DNA from 3 places in the Nonomuraea sp. NPDC048892 genome. Region 3 is predicted to be linked to each of the others. Evidence: riboswitches for the same ligand, from Rfam matches in the RefSeq annotation. Region 3 holds a riboswitch; each other region holds the start of a gene.
What was found. A riboswitch is a leader RNA that binds a small molecule or an ion and turns the genes downstream of it on or off. The one in region 3 is predicted to bind cyclic di-AMP.
Positions count from the first base shown of each region.

Region 1: it holds a riboswitch for cyclic di-AMP, as region 3 does, so the genes downstream of both, AB0C28_RS49635 (C40 family peptidase) here and AB0C28_RS38335 (hypothetical protein) in region 3, are expected to answer to the same signal.
Region 2: it holds a riboswitch for cyclic di-AMP, as region 3 does, so the genes downstream of both, AB0C28_RS39880 (hypothetical protein) here and AB0C28_RS38335 (hypothetical protein) in region 3, are expected to answer to the same signal.

Region 1 is NZ_JBEZFZ010000033.1:55,858-60,440, reverse strand. Features, by position in the region: gene AB0C28_RS49645 (branched-chain amino acid aminotransferase) at 1-914, opposite strand, end outside; gene AB0C28_RS49640 (3-isopropylmalate dehydrogenase) at 1,204-2,250, opposite strand; cyclic di-AMP (ydaO/yuaA leader) riboswitch at 2,349-2,495, shown strand; gene AB0C28_RS49635 (C40 family peptidase) at 2,549-3,085, shown strand; gene AB0C28_RS49630 (class I SAM-dependent methyltransferase) at 3,230-4,045, shown strand; gene serA (phosphoglycerate dehydrogenase) at 4,565-4,583, opposite strand, start outside.
Region 2 is NZ_JBEZFZ010000017.1:200,733-205,315, forward strand. Features, by position in the region: gene AB0C28_RS39870 (response regulator transcription factor) at 37-636, opposite strand; gene AB0C28_RS39875 (site-2 protease family protein) at 789-2,093, shown strand; gene AB0C28_RS39880 (hypothetical protein) at 2,162-3,118, opposite strand; cyclic di-AMP (ydaO/yuaA leader) riboswitch at 3,124-3,265, opposite strand; gene galT (galactose-1-phosphate uridylyltransferase) at 3,334-4,413, opposite strand; gene AB0C28_RS39890 (DeoR/GlpR family DNA-binding transcription regulator) at 4,410-4,583, opposite strand, start outside.
Region 3 is NZ_JBEZFZ010000016.1:106,838-111,420, reverse strand. Features, by position in the region: gene AB0C28_RS38355 (hypothetical protein) at 1-250, shown strand, start outside; gene AB0C28_RS38350 (roadblock/LC7 domain-containing protein) at 280-654, shown strand; gene AB0C28_RS38345 (hypothetical protein) at 689-1,060, shown strand; gene AB0C28_RS38340 (alpha/beta fold hydrolase) at 1,106-1,951, opposite strand; gene AB0C28_RS38335 (hypothetical protein) at 2,004-2,570, opposite strand; cyclic di-AMP (ydaO/yuaA leader) riboswitch at 2,755-2,887, opposite strand; gene AB0C28_RS38330 (DUF5302 domain-containing protein) at 3,053-3,253, opposite strand; gene AB0C28_RS38325 (rod shape-determining protein) at 3,492-4,472, shown strand; gene AB0C28_RS38320 (YetF domain-containing protein) at 4,469-4,583, shown strand, end outside.

The sequences.
Region 1 (4,583 bases), on a different contig from region 3:
TCCGTGAGCTCGCCCGACGCGCACGCGGCCTGCCACTCGTCCACGGTGATGAGCCGCTCCTCGGTCTCCAGCCCGAGGTCCCCGGCCAGCTCCAGGATCGAGTCCCTGGTGATGCCGGGCAGCAGGGTGCCGGTGAGCGCGGGGGTGACGAGCTTGCCACCGAAGACGAAGAACAGGTTCATCCCGCCCATCTCCTCCACGTAGCGGTGCTCGTGGGCGTCCAGCCAGACCACCTGGTCACAGCCGTTCTCCACCGCCTGCCGCTGTGCGACGAAGGCCGCGGCGTAGTTGCCGCCGCACTTGGCGAAGCCGGTGCCGCCGGGGGCGGCCCTGGTGTACTCGGTGGACAGCCAGACGGAGACGGGCTTGAGGCCGCCGGTGAAGTACGAAGCCGCCGGCGAGGCGATGACCATGTACTTGTAGGTCTTCGACGGGTAGTTGACGCCCAGCCCCGCCTGCGTGGCGATCATGAAGGGGCGCAGGTAGAGGCTGTGGCCCTCGGTGGTGGGCACCCACTCCTTGTCGGTCTGGACGAGGAGCTCCAGCGAGTCGACGAAGGTCTCCTCGGGCAGTTCCGGCATGGCCATGCGCGCGGCCGAGCGGTTGAAGCGGGCGGCGTTCGCGTAGGGGCGGAAGGTCACGATCGACCCGCTGAGCTGGCGATACGCCTTGAGGCCCTCGAACAGCTCCTGCGCGTAGTGGAAGACCGAGGTGGCGGGGTCGAGCTGCAGCGGCCCGTACGGCAGCAGCCGGGCGTCGTGCCAGCCCTGGCCCTCGGTGTAGTCGATCGAGATCATGTGATCCGTGAAGGTCTGCCCGAAACCGGGGTCCGCCAGTACCTGCTCCCGCTCGGCCGCGGTGCGAGCGTGGTCGGATAGCTGCACGTCGAAGCTGAGCTTCTGAGCGATGGTCATGACGGCGGTCCTTCTCTCTGCGGTCTACCGAAAATCTACCGAAATCTACCGAAAGTTACCGGATCTACGGGGTCTGCCCGCCGGCTGCGGGCCCGCCGCGATGAGCGGCCATGCCCGTAAGGCAGTCCGTACTTCCTATTGTCTCGCCATATGGGATAGCAAGGGGCCAAAGGGGTGGTTAGTCCTTTTGGCCGCTGGATTCGCCTGCGCGGTCGCCGGAACCCGCACACGAAAAAGCGCCCGGCAGCCCTCCTCGGACCGCCAGGCGCTTGATCGGGGCTAGGCGGTCCTAGCCGGATACTCGCGCGGTGATGTCGTCGCCGATCTCGTGGGTGGTGCGACCGGCCCAGCCGGCCAGGCGCTCGACGATGTCGTCGGCGACCGCCTGCTCGACCTTGGCCGCCTCGGCGCGCAGGCCGAGATGGTCGAGGAGCATGGCGACGGACAGGATGGTCGCGGTGGGGTCGGCCTTGCCCTGGCCGGCGATGTCGGGCGCGCTGCCGTGGACCGGCTCGAACATGCTGGGCGCGGTCCGCTCGGGGTTGATGTTGCCGCTGGCCGCCAGGCCGATGCCGCCGGCGATGGCCGCGCCGAGGTCGGTGATGATGTCGCCGAACAGGTTGTCGGTGACGATCACATCGAAGCGCTCGGGCTGGGTGACGAAGAACATCGAGGCCGCGTCGATGTGGCTGTAGTCGGTGGTGACCTCGGGGTATTCCTCGGCCACGCGGTTGACCGTGCGCTGCCACAGGTCGCCGGCGTAGGACAGCACATTCGTCTTGTGGACGAGCGTGAGCTTCTTGCGCGGCCGCGACTTGGCCTGCTCGAACGCGTAACGCACCACGCGCTCGACGCCGTGGGCGGTGTTGAGCGACTCCTGGGTGGCGATCTCGTGGGGCGTGCCCCGCCGCATGGCCCCGCCGGTGCCGGCATAGAGGCCCTCGGTGCCCTCGCGGACGACGATCATGTCGATGTCCTCGGTGGGCGTGTCGGCCAGCGGCGTCTCCACGCCGGGGAACAGCTTGACCGGTCGCAGGTTGACGTAGTGGTCGAAGGTGAACCGCAGGCGCAGCAGCAGGTCGCGCTCCAGGATGCCGGGCGGCACGCTGGGGTCGCCGATGGCGCCGAGCAGGATCGCGTCGAAGCCGCGCAGCTCCTCCAGCACCGAGTCGGGCAGCGTCTCGCCCGTGCGGTGGTAGCGTGCGGCCCCCAGCTCGTAGTGGGTGGGCTCGATCTTCGTACCCACGGCCTCCAGGACCTTGAGTCCTTCGGCGACGACCTCGGTGCCGATGCCATCCCCGGGGATGACGGCCAAGCGGATGTTACGCGACTCCATGGGCTGTACCTTACCGGCTCGTCTCGTCTGACGAACACACCATCTCAAGGTCCGGACGTCCGATTTGGGGGGTTTACGACCTCTTGACCCATTCGCTAAAGTCCATCGGGCCTAATCCACACAACCGCTGTGTGGAGCCGGGGACCCATCTCTCCCCCAGGGGCGAATCGGCGCCCAGCGCGCCGTAGGGCTGTCTTCCAGGCCCGAGCCCGTCAGCTAACCCGGCCGGCCCCATGGAAGGACAAGTGCTCTGTCTCGCATCGCCATCGTCCTGGCGGCCGCGGCCGCCGGACTCACCTTGGCCACCCCAGCAGCCCAGGCAGCCACCCCCGACGACGACACCACCACCCTGACCGGCGCCGAGATCAGGCGCATCCAGGAGAAGCAACTCCCCGTTCCCGCCTGGAAGATCGCCATCAGATACGCCATGGACAAACGCGGCACCCCGTACGTCTGGGGCGGAGCGAGCAGGCAGGGCTACGACTGCTCGGGGCTGATGCTCCGGGCCTACGAGGCGGCCGGGATCGAACTCCCGCGCACCGCCGCGCAACAGTTCGGCGCGTTCTCCAGGAAGATCTCCTGGGACCACCTCAAGCCCGGTGACCTGGTCTTCTTCAGCGGGCTCGGTCACGTGGGCATGATCTCCAAACCCGGCTACATGGTCCACTCGCCGCACACGGGCGACGTGGTGAAGGAGGAGAAGCTCTCCGACTGGCGCAGGCAGGCGTTCGTCGGAGCGGTCCGGCCGGATCGCGCGGGCGTACGCGAGTGGAAGCAGGTGCTCGAACACCGCGAGGAGACCGGCCCCACCCCGCTCACCGCCTCCGTGGAGTGAGCCGCACGAGATAGACGGCGAGTGGGCGGCGGCCGCGCGGGGCCGCCGCCCACCCGCACCCGCCGCGCGCGCGGCCGCAGAGAGCGCGGAGCCGCCGTCCGCCCCACCCGCCGTGCGCCGCGCGCGCGGACGTAGCGTGAAGGCATGTCACCCGAGAAGGTGCACCTGACGGAGGAGAAGGCCACCCTCCTCGCCACGCTCTACGGCAGGGCGCTCGACGCCCGATCCCCCCGCCCGATCCTCGGCGACCGCATGGCCGCGGAGACGCTCGACCGGATCGAGCACGGTTTCGGCAGAATGGGCATGACCCCGGGCAGTGCCGCCGCGGTCGCGCTCAGGGCACGTTTCCTGGACAGGTGGGCCGCCGGGTTCCTCGACGCCCACCCCAAGGCCACGGTGCTGCACCTGGGCTGCGGGCTCGACACGCGTGTACACCGGCTCGATCCGCCGGACTCCGTCCGCTGGTACGACGTGGACTATCCCGAGGTGGTGGAGCTGCGCCGGCGGCTGTTCCCCGAACGCCGGGCCTACGCCACGGTGGGCACGTCGGTGACCGACCTGGCCTGGCTGGAGCGGGTCCCCGCCGACGCCCCCGCGCTGGTCGTGGCCGAGGGCCTGCTCTACTACCTGGACCCGGACGGCGGCCGGGCGCTGCTGCGGGCCATCGTGGAGCGGTTCCCCAGTGGCCTGTTCGTCTTCGACGCGCTGAGCTCGTTCGGGCTGCGGCTGCAACGGCTGAACAGGCCGGTGCGGAAGGCCGGGGCCACGATGCACTGGGGCATCGACGGCCCCGCCGAGCTGACGGCGATCCATCCGGGCCTGCGCTGCCTGTCGGCGGTGAGCGCGTTCGACATCGACGGGTTCGACCTGCTGTCGGTCACCCACCGCGTCGTGGCCCGGATCGCCTCACTGGTGCCGGGGATGCGGCGGACCGCGGTGTTCTACCGGCTGGAGTTCTGAAAGGCGCCGCCATCTAGCTGCGCTCCAGCCGCGCTCTAGCCGGGTTCTAGCCCTGTTCTACTGCCCGGAGCTCTGCGGAGCGCCGCCGTTGTCGCGCCGGTCCAGTGCCATCTGCACGGCCTCGACCGCCTCGTCCTCGTGGTCGTCGGCACGGTTCCAGGCATACATCTCGTACATGTCACTCATCTCATTTCGCGGACGTCGTTCGACTGGGAAGCCGGACTCCGGTCGGGAATCCGACCGGGCCTGATCGCGTGGTCCGGGTCACGGACCGGACGGAGGGACTTGACGGCCGACGCACACGCCGCACACCGCGACGGGTCGTCGACCTGCCCTAACAGGCCCCGCCGCGGCAGGTAATAAGTACGAGAACCTGGCGCATCACCGACAACAGTACCTGAGCATTCTGCTCGGATGTCCTACTATCTCGCATGGTGAGACGCGAAGGGCCGCCCCGTGGAACGGAACGGCCCTTTTCCGCTGATATCAGAAGAGACGCAGGTGTGTCAGTCCGCTGTGTCAGTCCTCCAGGTCCACC
Region 2 (4,583 bases), on a different contig from region 3:
GCTCCACCGGGTCCCGTCACAGGCTTGAGCTCCCGTCTACAGCCAGCCGGAGTCGCTGGCGATGCGTACCGCGTCGAGCCGGTTTCGTGCTCCCGTCTTGCACATGATGCGCGACAGATGATTGCGTACGGTCCCCACCGACAGGAACAGCTCGTCGGCGATCTCCGTCGAACGAGCCCCGCCCGCGGCGGCCCGCAGCACGTCGAGCTCCCGCCGGGTCAGCGGGTTGGTCGCGCACTGGAGGGCGGCCACGGCGAGCTCGGCCTCGATGGCCCGCCGCCCGGCCGCCACCTGCCGGATGCCCTCGGCCAGCCGCTCAGGCGGCACACACAGGCTCATGAAGCCCAATGCGGCGCCGGCCAGGGCCTCACGCACCTGCGCGGGATTGGGCGCGGCCGACAGCAGCAGCACCCCGCACCCCGGCACCTGCTCGGCCAGCGAATCCGCCGCCGCGGGCTCCCCGGGCAGGTCGAGATCGACCACGGCCACGTCGGCCGCGGCGGCCCGCGCCGCGTTCACCACCTCCTGAGCGTGCCCGGCCTCGGCGACGACCCGCAGGCCAGGCTCGGCCGCCAGGGTGACGAGCAGGCCACGGCGCACCAAGGGCAGGTGCTCGGCGATCAGTATGCGGATCAAGACGTCCCCCTCCGTCGTCTCCCAGCGTGATCGCTTGATCGCGCACTGTCAATGCCCGTCGGAACCGGTAAGCCGTACGGTGTGGCGAGTTCGACTACTCTGGGGCTGTCGGACCCTTCGTCTGTCCTGTCGTCTGCCGGGAGCACACCTCGATGAACTGGCTCTACGTCGTGGGGATCATCCTCTTCCTCCTCGGGCTGATGGTCTCCATCGCGCTGCACGAGCTCGGCCACCTGGTGCCGGCCAAGATCTTCGGCGTGAGGGTGACCCAGTACATGGTGGGTTTCGGCTCCACGGCGTGGTCGCGGCGCAAGGGCGAGACCGAATACGGCATCAAGTGGATCCCGTTCGGCGGCTACATCCGCATGATCGGCATGCTCCCGCCGCGCCCCGGCGACGAGCCGGGCAAGCTCAGGAGCACCGCCACAGGCCCTTGGCAGGGCCTGATCGAGTCGGCCCGCGACGCCGCGCAGGAAGAGGTGCGGCCGGGCGACGAAGATCGCGTCTTCTACCGCAAGAAGTGGTGGCAGAAGGTCATCATCATGTCCGGCGGCCCGGCCATGAACTTCGTGCTCGCGTTCGTCTTCTTCAGCATCCTGCTGGTCGGCATCGGCCTGCCCGCCTGGGCCCCGGTCGTCTCGCCCGAGACCCACACCTGCGTGATCCCGATCTCCGAGCAGCGCGCCCAGTGCGCGCCCGGCGACAAGCTGACGCCCGCCGCCCAGGCCGGCATGAAGCCCGGTGACCGCATGGTCTCCTTCGACGGCCAGAAGATCGGCTCCTGGGACGACGCCACCCGCCTGATCCGCTCCCACGGCCCCGGCCCGGTGCAGCTCGGCATCGAGCGCGACGGCAAGCCGATGACGCTCAGCGTCACGCTCATCGCGCAGGACCGGCCCAACCTCGAAGACCCCGAGAAGATCGACAAGAACGTCGGCTTCCTCGGCGTGCTGCCCACCGAGGTCATGGAGAAGCAGAGCCTCGGCCAGGTCGTCGGCTACATGGGCGAGCTGACCGCCCGGGTGGCGGGCTCGCTGCTCAACCTGCCGGAGAAGATGGTCGGCGTCTGGCACGCGGCCTTCTCCGGCGACGAGCGCGACCCCGAGGGCCCGGTGGGCGTGGTCGGCGCGGGCCGCATGGGCGGCGAGATCCTCGCCTCCGACCTGTCCACCGAGAAGAAGATCGCCATCTTCGTCAACCTGCTGGCCGGCTTCAACCTGGCGATCGGCATGTTCAACCTCATCCCGCTGCTGCCGCTCGACGGCGGTCACGTCGCCGGGGGCCTGTGGGAGGGCATCAAGCGGGCGTACGCCAAGGTCATGAAGCGGCCGGAGCCGGCCTACGTCGACATCGCCAAGGTGCTGCCGCTGACGTACGCGCTCGCGATCGTGATGATGATCATGGCAGGTCTGCTCGTCTACGCCGACCTGGTCAACCCGCTCACGCTGACCAACTGACGCCCCCTGAACATGACGCGGGGCCCGTGCCGTCTCCTCGGCAGGGGCCCCGTTCGGCTTTCTCGGCGTCAGTTCATCGAGATGTGCACGTGGTCGAAGTGGTTCTCGGTGATGCTGCCGCGGTTCGACATCGTCCGCCAGCCCGACCCGTGGTTGATCCGCTGCTTCCAGATCACGTACTTGACGCCCAGCTTGCCCTTGTTCGCCAGCGCCCAGTCCGCCAGCCGGTCGCCGAGGACGTTGTTGGCCGCCGACGGCATCGAGCCGCCCGTGCTCATCATGAAGTCGCAGGCCCGGCCCAGCGGGTGCTCGCCGCTCGCGCCCGCGCGGAAGCAGCCCACGGAGAACGGCAGCGCGAAGTTCTTGGCCACCTGGGCCTTCATCAGCCGTGTCCGCGGGGTGATGTGGTCGGGGCCTGACGGCAGCTGCGGTGCCCACGAACCGTCGGAGTTGCGGCCCGTCGCGAACGGCACCAGGTCCTTGAGCTTGTCCTCGATGTCGTCGATGACCTTCTCGGCGTCGTCGCGCTGACTGTCCACCTCGGCCGCGTCGGCCTTGATCCTGGTCGTCAGGGCGGCGGCCTCCTTGCTGGCCTTCTCCTTGTCGTCCTTGGCCTTGGCCACGCTCTGCACGACCGCCTGCTGCTCAGCCGTCAGCTGTTCGAGCAGGGCGGCGCTGCTGCCGCGCTCGGGGGTCATGAGGAAGGGGAGCGAAGGATCGGCGTTCTGGTAACGCAGGCGGGCGATCTCGGCGACCCGCTGCTCGGCCGTGGCCAGCGCCTGCTCGGCGGTGGCCAGCCTGGCCTTGGCCGCCTCGGCGGCCTGCTGGGCCTTGGCCAGCTCGACGCGCTTGAGGTTGTACTTCTCGATGAGCTTGTCGACCTTGGTGTTGAGCTGTTTGAGCTGCGCCCGGAGCTTCGCCTCCGAGGGTTTGGGGGCCGCGGACGCCGGTATCGCCGGAAGGACGGCGACGGCGGCGGCGGTGATCAGACCGATGGCAAGAGTCGCGGGGGACGAAGCCGCCACGTAGGTGTTCCTCTCCCTCTGCCGGCCGGGTTAGCTGACGGGTTCGGGCATGGGAGTGCGCCCTACCACAGAAGCGGATTCACCCCAGGTGCGGTTTCGGGTCCCCGGCTCCCGGGCCACGCGCCCGGGATTAGGCAAGCGACGGCTGTTATGGCCGGTGCTTATGGGGATATTAGTGGTAGATCCCGAGTCATGCGACCTTAAGTGGAAATCAATTAGTGATCTACTTGTGATCGAAGCATGCGCGCCGCCTCCTCCGGCAGCACGTCGTTGACGAAGGCGCCCATCGCCGACTCCGAGCCGGCCAGGAACTTCAGCTTGTTCGGCGCCCGCCGGATGCTGAACAGCTCCAGGTGCAGGTAGGCCAGCTCCCTGTCCTGGCGTACGGGCGCCTGATGCCAGGCCGAGATGTACGGCATCACCACGCCGAACAGCCCGTCGAAGGCCCGCAGCACCGAGGTGTAGAGGGGGGCGAACGCCGCCCGCTCCTCCTCCGTGAGCGCCGCCAGGTCCGGCACCTGCCGGTGCGGATACACGTGCACCTCGAACGGCCAGCGCGCGGCGGCCGGCACGAACGCCGTCCACAACTCGTTGGCGGCCACCACCCGCGTCCCCGCCGCCCGCTCGGTGGCCAGCACGTCGGCGAACAGGTTGCCCGGCCCCCGATGGCGGGCAGCCGCGCCGAGCTGCAGCTTGGTCTTGGGCGTGACGTACGGGTAGGCGTAGATCTGGCCGTGCGGATGGGCGAGCGTGATGCCGATCTCCTCGCCCCGGTTCTCGAAGCAGAAGACCTGCTCCACGCCCTCGATCCCGGAGAGCTCGGCCGTACGGTCGGCCCACGCCTCCATGACCAGCTCCACCTGGGCGTCGGAGAGCCTGGAGAAGGAGGAGGAGTGGTCGGAGGTGAAGCACACCACCTCACACCTCCCCACGCCCGGACGGACCTCACTCAGCCCGCCCACCTCCTGATACGTCCCGAAATTTGTGGAGAAAGAGGGAAAGCGGTTCTCGAACACCACCACGTCGTAGTCGTAGGCCGGGATCTCCGTCGACCGCTCGTCCGACGACGGGCACAGCGGGCACTCCGACGTGCCGCCGGTCGGCAGGAACGTACGCGTCTGCCGGTGCCCCGCGACCGCGATCCACTCCTCGGTCAGCGGGTCGTAGCGCAGCTCTGAGGCCACCGGCCGGGGGTCGAGCGTCCGCCGGTCGATCGCGCTCCTGTCGGCGTCGTCCCGCCGGTCGAAGTAGATCAGCTCCCGGCCGTCGGCCAGATGGGTGATGGTGCGCTTCACTGCGAGCCCTCCGCGATGATCAATTGCCCGGCCCTTTCGGCCAGGTCGGTGCGTGCGTCCTCGGGCAGCCCCGCGTCGCTGATGACCACGTGGGCCTCGCTCAGCTCGGCGATGGTGCTGATGCCGACCGTGTTCCACTTCGTGTGGTCGGCCGGGACGACCAGCCTGGT
Region 3 (4,583 bases):
GGAGCTGGCCAAGCAGATCGGGCGGCCGGCATACCCGGTGCTGCTGGCCGTCAGGAGGCTGGCCGCCTCGGGCCTGCTCGCCGAGCCGGAGCCCGCCGGCCTGCCCAAACGCGGCCAGCACGCGGCGGCGGGGAGACCGCCGCACGATCCCGGGGCGGCCCCCCAGCCGCTGGGGCCGCCCGTCACGGGCGATCCGACCGATCTGGCGCTGCTGATGCGGCTGAAGAAGGCGCTGGAGGAGCTGTCGTGAGGTTCCCCTCACTCAGGAGGAGGCCACCGGTGGAGCTACGACAAGAGGTGCTGGAGGAGATGACGCTCCTCCGCGGACGTACGCCGGACGTGGCCGGCAGCGTCGCCTGCACGGTGGACGGCCTGCCGATCGCCTGCGACCTGGAGAGCCGTACCGCCGAGCAGATCGCGGCGCTGTCGGCGGCGCTGCTCGCGATGAGCAGGCGGATGCTGGTCATCACCGGCCAGGGGGCCCTGGAGGAGACGCTCATCTCCGGCACCGCCGGCTTCGTGGCCTTCTACGCCGCCGGCCCCACCATCGTCCTCACGGTCCTGGCCGGACCCGGCGCGAACGTCGGGCTGCTGCGGCTGGAGGGCAGGAAGACGGCCGCCGCGGTGGCCGCCGTCGCAGCACGCAAGCACTGAGCGGAACCCGTTCAGAGACAAGAGAGGAAGAAGCATGGCCGGAATTGACGTCTCTCTCAAAGAGATGATGAGCATCGACGGCACGATCGGCGCGGCCATCGTCGATCACGGCAGCGGCATGGCGCTGGGCACGCTCGGCGGCTCCAAGGACCTCGACCTCCAGATCGCCGCGGCCGGCAACACCGAGGTGGTCAAGGCCAAACTCCGCACGATGGACTCGCTCGGGCTCAAGGAGAGCATCGAGGACATCCTGATCTCGCTGAGCACCCAGTACCACATCATCCGCCCGATCACCGGGCGCGGCGGCAAGGGGCTGTTCCTCTACCTCGCGCTCGACCGCTCGCGCGCCAACCTGGCGCTGGCCCGGCACCAGCTGCGGGGCATCGAGGAGAAGCTGGAGATCTGACAGCGCCGTGGCCCGCGCGCGCGGCGCGGGCCACCGCTCGCCGCCTCAGGCGGAGGTCAGCTTGGTGATCTCGGCGGTGAAGGCGGGCCAGAGCTCGCGCGGCAGGTCGTGCCCCATGCCGGGGTAGGTCACCAGCCGCGCTCCCGGGACGGCCGCCGCCGTCGCCCGGCCGCCAGCCACGGGGACGAGCGGGTCGGCCTCGCCGTGCAGCACCAGCGTCGGCACGCGCACCCCCTTCAGCCCCTCCGTACGGTCGCCCGACGCCATGATGGCGGCGAACTGCCTGGCCGTGCCCGCCGGGTCGAAGCTGCGGTCGAAGGAACGCCCGGCCATCTCTATGATCCGCTCGCGGTCCAGCTCGTAGCCGGGCGAGCCGATGACCGCCCACCGCTCCACCGCCTGCTCCAGCGCCGACTCGCGGTCGGCGGGCGGGCGACCCATGAGCGCCGCGGAGGCGGCCTCGGTGGGCGGGGCGACGGACGGGGCGGGGGTGGACATGATCGAGGTGAGGGTCAGCACCCGCTCGGGGTGGCGGATGGTCAGCGCCTGGGCGATCATGCCGCCCATCGAGGCCCCCACCACGTGGGCGGACGGCCAGCCGAGCACGTCCATGAGGGCCGCGGCGTCGTCGGCCATGTCGTCCAGCAGGTAGGGGGCGGGCGATCCCGCCGCCGGTACGCCCGCGTCGTGGAAGTGGGTGGACAGCCCCACGTCGCGGTTGTCGTACCGGACGACGTGGTGCCCCTGCTCCGCGAGGAGCTCACAGAGCCCTTCGTCCCATTGGATCAGCTGGGCGCCGAGGCCCATGATGAGGAGCAGGGGCCGGCCCTGCGGTGAGCCGAAGCTCTCGTAGGCGATGTCGATGCCGTTCGCGGCTGCGCGGTTGGTCACGAAGACCAGAATGACATTCTGGTCTTGACTCTGCAAAGGCGGACGTCCTGCGTCAGCTCTGGGCCTCGTCCTGCGGCGGGGTGGCCGGGTTGCGGTCACGCTCGGCCCACGCGCGGGTCGAGAACGGGACCGGGTAGTTCTTCTTGCCCAGGCCGTCGCCCCACTTGGTGATGACGTAGTCGATCTCGATGTGGCCCTGGCCGCCGACGCCGTCCACGCCCAGCGTGCTGGAGTTGAACCGGCCGCCGGTCAGCTCGGCGAACGTCTTGGCGTCGAGGTCGAGCATGATGCCGCGGTTGGAGGGCTCACCGGGGCCGCGGTCGCCCACGAAGAAGGGCATCTTCTTGCCCTTGTACATCACGTACCCCTCGGTCATGAGGGGCCAGCTGGGGCTGGCGGCCAGCCCTTTCTGCATGGGCTTGCCACTGGCGGGCAGGCCGGTGTCGCCGGCGCGGCCCGAGGCGTCGTCCCAGAAGTACGAGGCCGTGGTGGAGCCCTTGAGCAGGACCTTCTCGTCCGTGCCGGTGGCGGCGTGAGCGGCCGGGCCGGCGATGGTCAGCGTGCCGATGGCGATTGCGGTAAGGAGGGTGAGGGAACGCAGGCCAGAACGGGCAGACATGAAAAGGTAAACCCTTCGCGAGGGGACAAGGGAGTTTGCGCCCATGGGGGAATGGCGCGTAGCGGGAAATTCACCTGACGTCGCTACGCGATGCGCAAAATGACGAGCCTTTGGAGAAGGGGGCCGCTCTAGTAGGCGGCCGGCACGCGGTCCGGGGGTGTGACACGCTGATGCATGGGGTGATCGGTCCTCTCCATCACGCCTACCGGGTTAGCTGACGGGTTCGGGCGTGGAGATGCCCTACCGGCGTGTGGCCGGATTCACCCCATGAGGTGGGTCCCCGGTTCCCTGGGTTCGGGATTCGGCGCCAGTCGGCAGTCTCTTTGGGTAAGGACTAGGTCACCGGCTGGTAATGGCCGTTACTCTAACTATGGAAACGGACATACGCAAACGTTTCGCCACGAACAGGTCGAAAGATCTACCTTCGTCCGGGAATGAAGAAGGGGGCACGGGCATGCCGTACCCCCTCGGATTTTTCAGCCTCAGCCGCCGCTCTTGCGCCTGAACGATCTCTTACTCGCAGCCGGACCGTGCGCCCCGTGGATCTTCGAAGGGTCGACGCCCCTGCCACCCGCGCCCGAGCCCGCGGCCTGGCTGCGCTTGCGCTCCAGCGCCTCACGGAACTTGCGCTTCATCTCGTCCTCGGGAGTTTCGCTGACTTCCGGCTCCGGTGTATCCGCCATGAGGACCTCCAAGGTGTTGGGGACACTGACAGCTTCGCATGACACCGCTTACGACGCGAAACCGGCCTCGACCTTGCCCTGCGGCACGGGAGGCGGCCGCAGCCGCCTGTTCGGCGGCGCCACCAGCGCGATCATGGCCCCGGCGCTTCGCGGTCGTAGGCGAGCACGGTTTCAGGGTAAAGGGGTTCCTTTGCGTTCCTGGTGTTGCTTTGGAGCGGTCCAGGAAAGGGATACGCCAATGAGACTCCTCGGTCGTGACCTCGCAATGGATCTGGGAGCCGCGAGCACGCGGATCTACGCCAGGCGCAAGGGCATCGTGCTCGACGAGCCCTCCGCTGTCATGTGTGACGGCCGGACGGGCAAGGTCATCGGGTACGGCGTGGAAGCCGCCGCACTGGGCGGGGGCGGGCGTACGTGCTGGCCGGTCAGCGGCGGGCTGCCCGCCGACACCGAGCTGGCCCGGCGCATGATCCGGCACTTCCTGCGCAAGGTGCACTGGCATCCGTACGCCCGCCCGCGCGTGGTCATGGCGCTGCCCGCCGACTCCACCCCGATCGACCGGGCGGCGCTGCGTGACATCGCCTACGAGGCGGAGGCGCGGACGGTGCAGCTCGTCCCGCACGCCCTGGCCGCCGCGCTGGGGGCCGGGATGGAGCTGGACGACTGCACCGGGCACATGGTGATCGACATCGGCCGGGACGCGGCGCGGATCGCCGTACTGTCCGGGGAGTCGGTGGTGGCGGCCGGTTCTGTGCCGTACGGGGGGCAGGCCGTCAACCGGGCCATCGCCCGCTTCGTCGAGCGCGAGCACGGGCTGCTGCTCGACGAGCCCGAGGCCGAGTCGGCCAAGCGCCGCGCGGGCGGCGGGGACCGGGAGATCATGGTGCACGCCCGCGACCCCGACACCGGGCGTGAGCGCGAGCTGACGCTGCCCGTGGAGCGGATCTTCGAGGCGACCGCGCAGCCGGTCGAGTCGATCGTGCGGACGGCGATGGAGACGGTCGAGCGCTGCCCGGCCGAGCTGACCGCCGACCTCGGGGTGCGCGGCGCGGTGCTGGTCGGCGGGGGTGCGCTGCTGCGCGGGCTCGGCCGGCGGCTGCGCGAGACGCTGTGCATGCCGGTACGCCGGGCCGAGCACCCGCTGGAGGCCGTGGCGCTCGGGCTGGGGCGGTGCGTGGACGAACTGGGGCCGATCGGGAGGCTCCGGGGGCGTCTATGACAGACGACCTGTTTCACACAGGTGTCTCGCTCGCCGACAAGGCCATCAGGACCGTCGTCGTCTATCTCGCCGTGGCCGCGTTGCTGCGGATCGGCGGCAAGCGCGGCATCG